2 regions of the Dorea hominis genome follow, and region 1 is predicted to be linked to the other one. Evidence: riboswitches for the same ligand, from Rfam matches in the RefSeq annotation. Region 1 holds a riboswitch; the other holds the start of a gene.
What was found. A riboswitch is a leader RNA that binds a small molecule or an ion and turns the genes downstream of it on or off. The one in region 1 is predicted to bind glycine.
Positions count from the first base shown of each region.

Region 2: another riboswitch for glycine. It lies ahead of gcvT (glycine cleavage system aminomethyltransferase GcvT); the one in region 1 lies ahead of H8S07_RS08570 (serine hydroxymethyltransferase).

Region 1 covers NZ_JACOOY010000009.1:89,251-92,444, forward strand. Annotated here, with positions in the region: gene H8S07_RS08570 (serine hydroxymethyltransferase) at 221-1,468, opposite strand; glycine riboswitch at 1,549-1,659, opposite strand; gene H8S07_RS08575 (NUDIX hydrolase) at 1,894-2,394, opposite strand; gene folK (2-amino-4-hydroxy-6-hydroxymethyldihydropteridine diphosphokinase) at 2,467-3,194, opposite strand, start outside.
Region 2 covers NZ_JACOOY010000005.1:155,114-158,307, reverse strand. Annotated here, with positions in the region: gene gcvPA (aminomethyl-transferring glycine dehydrogenase subunit GcvPA) at 1-82, opposite strand, end outside; gene gcvH (glycine cleavage system protein GcvH) at 120-500, opposite strand; gene gcvT (glycine cleavage system aminomethyltransferase GcvT) at 588-1,676, opposite strand; glycine riboswitch at 1,818-1,913, opposite strand; gene alaS (alanine--tRNA ligase) at 2,151-3,194, opposite strand, start outside.

The DNA of each region.
Region 1 (3,194 bases):
TTGAATATGTTTTGATATTCTTTTGATAATGGTTTTTGATTTTTTTGAAATTAAGTACTCTTAGATTTTTATGAATCAACATATGTTGTAGATGTATTTTATCACAGCGGTGCGAAAAAAGCTACAGAAAAATCCGGTGCTTCTCCATAACGCACCGGACTTTTCTGTTTATAATTGAGTAAGGGATCTATTCCATTCATCTATGAAGCGTTTTCAGCTCTTATTCATACAGCGGATATTTTGTGCAGATCTTATTAACTTCTTCACGGATCTCATCTGCTTTTGTATCGAAATCTGTAACTGTCATCTTGATCAGTTTTGCAATTGTCTTCATATCTTCTTCTTTCAGTCCACGAGTTGTAACTGCAGGTGTTCCGATACGAACTCCGCTTGTTACAAACGGGCTTGCAGGATCGTTCGGTACTGCATTTTTATTAACAGTAATATATACTTCATCCAGACGATTCTGTAATTCTTTTCCTGTAATGTTCATATTCTGAAGATCAACTAAGATCAGATGGTTATCTGTTCCACCACTTACAAGGTTAAATCCTTCTGCTACCATAGCATCTGCAAGTGCTTTTGCATTCTTAACAACCTGCTGCTGATACTCTTTGAATTCTGGTTTCAGAGCCTCTCCGAAGCATACAGCTTTTGCAGCGATGATGTGCTCAAGCGGTCCTCCCTGTGTTCCTGGGAAAATAGCTTTGTTAATTGCTTTTGCATGCTCTTCTTTGCAAAGGATCAGTCCACCTCTTGGTCCACGCAGTGTCTTATGTGTTGTTGTTGTTACAACATCTGCATATGGAACCGGGCTCTGGTGAAGTCCTGCTGCTACCAGTCCTGCAATGTGAGCCATATCAACCATCAGATATGCGCCAACTTCTTTTGCGATATCAGCGAAAACATCAAATTTGATCTCTCTTGGATAAGCAGAGGCTCCTGCTACAATTAATTTAGGTTTGCACTCATGTGCAATCTTACGAATCTCGTCGTAATCCAAAAATCCTTCATCATTTACATTATAAGGTACAAAATTATACAAGAGTCCTGATAAGTTTACCGGTGAACCATGTGTCAGATGTCCGCCATGTGCCAGGTTCAGTCCCATAACTGTATCACCCGGTTTGATGAGTGCCTGATAAACTGCTGTATTAGCATTTGCTCCGCAATGTGGCTGTACATTTGCGTGCTCTGCGCCAAATAACTTCTTCGCACGTTCGATTGCAATGTTCTCCAGAATATCTACGTCTTCGCATCCACCATAGTAACGTTTTCCCGGATATCCTTCGGCATATTTGTTTGTTGGGACTGTTCCCATTGCGAGCATAACCGCAGGGCTTACGATATTCTCTGAAGCAATCAGTTCGAGATTTCTTCTCTGTCTTCCAAGTTCCAGCTCCAGTGCTTTTCCAACTTCGTCATCATACTCTTTGATATAATTTGTTACATCTTCAATTCTGTTCATCTTATTGTCCTCCTTCGATACGCCTGTTTCCCCCAATAAAAAACAGGCAAAAAACCTTTGCTTCATTTACTAAAGATCTTTTGTCTGCCTCTGTCCTTTTACCTGAAAGATTGCTGATCGTTTTTCCCCCATATAACTGCCAGTTTACTTCTTCGGTACAATTAAAAATATTGTTCTCCAGAGTGTCGTCCGAATCCATTCCTTTTACCTGAGAGTTTCTGCCTACCCCTTCGGCTCCGTTTCGGATAAAGCCTAGCCCCTGTTCTTTATCCATACGGTATCTCACGAATTCATCTGCCGACTTATCAACTGCCCTTAGTATACACAATGCTTTTGTTTTCGTCAATAATTACAAAATAAGTTATTTTTTTATCATTTTTTTGTGTATTTATTATATCTATAGAGTTATCAATTTTATAGATAATCTATCTGAAAACTTCTTTGATACTGTCATAATGCAGGAAAATGCCTTCTCCGGCAAGATTTTCAATTTCTTTCTTTGTCGCGAAACGGTATCCCGCTGTTTCTTCTTCCTGTAAATGTATATCACTCTCGTCAATATCCAGAACAAAGCGATAAACATCTACAAAGTAATTATCTCCTTCTCCCGGGTTCTCTCTGTGATATGTGAAACAATATCCACCTTCCGCATTCCTTACATCCAGCCCTGTCTCTTCCTTCACTTCGCGTATAACAGCTTCTTCCGAAGTTTCTCCTGCCTGTGCTGCGCCTCCGGATACTTCCCACCATCCCGGTGCCCACGCTTTTGTCATTACACGTTTTGTGATAAGATACGTGTGATCTGGTCTTGCAACTACTCCAAGTACTGTCAGATGATATTCATCATCTTTCAAGCACCAGTCATTTCTCTTCATCGTGCGACCGGTTGGATTTTTGTCTTTGTCATAAATATCCCAAAGTTCCATTCTTCTGCCTCCTTCTTCTGTCTTGATATTACTGTCTGCAGTTTCTCTGCCTCATTGCCCCTGTTTATTATACTATAACTGTGCCTGAATTTCCTCTAACATTTCCCGCACTGTTTTTCCATATACCGGATGGCGTTTGTACGGTGCAATTTCGGCCAATGGTTCCAGCACAAAGCTTCTTTTGTGCATTTCAACATGTGGAATACAGAGATCATCTTCTTCCAGTACGATGTCATCATACAGCAGAATATCCAGATCCAGTGTTCTCGGTCCCCAGTGTATAATCCGCTCCCTGCCCGCTTCTTTCTCGATCCGGTTTAATTCTTTTAACAATTCTTCCGGATATAATAGCGTCCGCAGTTTCAGACATGCATTTAAAAAATCCGGCTGATCTGTCACTCCGTAAGGCTCTGTTACAAGATAAGAAGAAACTTTTTCAACTGTACAAGTAGGAATCTGTCCTATTTTTTCGACTGCTTCATTCAGATAAGTTTCACTGTCACCAATATTAGAGCCAAGTGCGATATATGTTGTATGCCATTCGCGCGAAATTTTAACACTGACTGTTTTCAGCGGAAGTCCTACCGGTGCCCATGGTTTCTTGATCTCCAGATCGATCTTGCAAAGTCCCGATATGCTCTTAAGCATCTCTTCCGCAAGGGTTTCTGCCACCCGTTCTAGCAACTGGTAGGTATGTTCTTTCATATATTTTGTGATAAATGCACTGACTTCACCGTAATGGATAGATGCCGTCAGATCATCTGTCTTCCCGGCTTTTCTTGTATCTGTATAAAGCACTG
Region 2 (3,194 bases), on a different contig from region 1:
ATAAATCATCGATGCTCTCATATCCGATTTCATTCAGCATCGCTTTTCGCTCATCTAATGTGTTTGGAACATAACTACCCATGTTCTTTATCCACCGCCTTTCTTCACATTCTTATGTATTAAGCCTCTTCGCTTTCTACAAATGCTTTGTATGCGTCAGCATCTAACAGTTCTTCTGTCTCTTTTACTTCACCAACTTTTACAAACCATGCATCATAAGGTGTTTCGTTGATAGATTCCGGAGCATCTAACAGTTCTTCGTTGATCTCTGTTACAACACCTGAAACCGGTGAGAATACATCAGATACTGCTTTTACAGACTCAACATCTGCGAATGCTTCTCCGACTGTTACTTCATCTCCAACTTCCGGAAGGTTTATAAATACAAGATCTCCTAATTCAGACTGTGCATAATCTGTTAATCCGATCACGCTTACGTCTCCATCCTCTTTTATCCACTCGTGTGATTTTGAATACTTTAATTCTGCTCTTAATTCCATTGTTTTAATCTCCTTTTCTTTTATGATATAATATGCCCCTGTTTGTGATACCCTCGGTTTCAGACCTTTTCCCTGGCATCCTTATATTTATTTTGCTCTCTTATAGAACGGAAGTGCTACAACTTCTACATCAACCATACGTCCTCTGACATCCACCTGTAATTTTGTTCCGACATCTGTATAGTCAGTTTCCAGTAATGCCATTCCGACAGCCTTGTCAATGAAAGGACCTTTTGTACCGGATGTTGTATGTCCGATCACTTTGCCGTCTGCATATACATCCTGATGTTCACGGATGATTCCTCTTCCAATAACTTCCAGACCTACTCTTTTTCTCGTTAGTTCTGCATGTTCTTCCAGAGCTTTCTTACCGATAAAGTCATCTTTTTTCATCTTCACTGCGAATCCAAGTCCTGTCTCCAGCGGTGAAACATCATCATCCATCTCGTGACCGTAAAGTGGCATTGCTGCTTCCATACGAAGTGTATCTCTTGCTCCAAGACCACACGGAATAAGTCCTTCTTCTTTTCCATTTTCAAGAAGTGTATCCCACATCTTCTCTGCATACTCGCTTGGCAGATATAATTCTACTCCATCCTCACCTGTGTATCCTGTCTTGGAAATGATACATGGGATTCCGGCTACTTCTGTGTCGAATACTGCATGGTAGTATTTCTGAGGAATGTTCTCTTCTGCTGTCAGCTTTCTTAAGATATCCATTGCTTTTGGTCCCTGCAGTGCAAGCTGTGCATACTGAGCAGATACGTCTGTAAATTTGACTTCTCCAAACTGATGATTTAACATCCACTGATAATCTTTATCTTTGTTTGCTGCATTGACAACAATAAAGTAATGATCATCGGAATGTTTGTAAACAATCAGATCGTCTACTGTTCCGCCATGTTCATTACACATCGGACTGTATCTTGCCTGTCCATCCACCATATTGTCAAAGTTATTCGTCAGTATCATCTGGATATTTGCAAGTGCATCCTTTCCCTCGCATAAAACTTCTCCCATATGAGATACATCAAATAGTCCTGCCTGAGTACGAACAGCCATATGTTCTTTGATTACACCTGCTTCATACTGTACCGGAAGAAGGTAACCTCCAAATGGTACGATCTTACCTCCTGCCTTCACATGTGCATCATAGAGTGGCGTTTTTAATTCCATGATAAAAATCCTCCTTTTTTCTCATCATGAACTGCTCTGTCAGCGGGTCTTGTTCCGTTAAAAGTTTGTCGGAGCAAAAAAATAAGAGACATATCCTATTTCAGGACTTTCTGCCTCCCTGTCTGCTTTCTTTCAGAGCTTCGTCCGAACCCAATTCTTCTGCCTGAGAGTTTCGAATTACTTCTTGCCCCTTCGGCGCTATTGCTTATTGCTAATAATCTCTCTTAGGTTCATCACCCGATCACTTTTCTTTTATTTTGACAGGCTTATTGTAACAGCCCTTAAATTATCTGTCAATAATTGTTTATTTTTTAACTTTTCTGTTATTTATAGGCAATTGCAACAGTCATTATAGTTATTATCTATAAAAAAGAAAGATACATTTTCACTTTTTTGTAGAAAATCTATCTTTCTTTATTTTCATTGTATTTTATTGTACTATTATCTGCGTATTTTCATACTTCTAAAGTGCACTTATGCAAGCTGTTCAGCCAGTACTTCTTTCGCTTTTGTGAGTGCATCATTCATGCCTTCCGGCTTCTTGCCCCCAGCTTGGGCCATATTCGGGCGGCCACCACCACCACCGCCAACGCATGATGCACAAGCCTTGATCAGATTACCTGCATGTGCGCCTTTATCAATTGCTCCTTTGGTAGCCATAGCCATCAGGCTGACTTTACCATCTGTAGCCGATACAAGCACGACAACACCTTCGCCAAGCTTGTCTTTTAACTGGTCACCAAGATCACGGAGTCCGTTCATATCCACGCCTTCTACCTTTGCGGCGAGCAGTTTCACACCGACAACTTCTGTCACCTGATTCATCACATCACCTATAGCATCTTTGGCAAGCTTGCCCTTCAGGCTCTCCACTTCGCTCTTTAATGCCTTATTCTCAGCCTGCAGATGACTGATCTTCTCTTCTATATTATCCGGAGTTGTCTTCAACATCTTCGCAGCTTCGTGAAGTTTCTGCTCCTGTTCCTCGTAATAATCCATCAGTCCTTTGGAAGTCAGTGCTTCAATACGGCGCACACCGGCTGCGACACCGGACTCGGAAAGGATCTTAAATGCCATGATATCACCGGTATTTGCCACATGTGTACCACCACAGAACTCAATAGAGAAATCTCCCATGCTGACAACACGTACAATATCTCCGTATTTTTCACCAAACAGAGCCGCTGCTCCTGTCTTTTTCGCTTCCTCGATCGGCATGTTGCGCACAACAACCGGAAGATGATTACGAATTTCTCTGTTGACGATTGCCTCTACTTCTTTGAGCTGTTCTTCTGTCATAGCAGAAAAATGCGTAAAGTCAAACCGAAGTCTGTTCGCATTGTTCAGAGATCCAGCCTGTTCTACATGTGTTCCAAGCACCATGCGGAGTGCTTTCTGTAACAGATGTGTTGCACTGTGGTTATTTGCAGCAAGTGCACGGTTCTCACGATCAACTTCCAGTGTCACTTTATCACCGATTTTGATCATGCCTTTTGTCACATGACCGACATGTCCGAA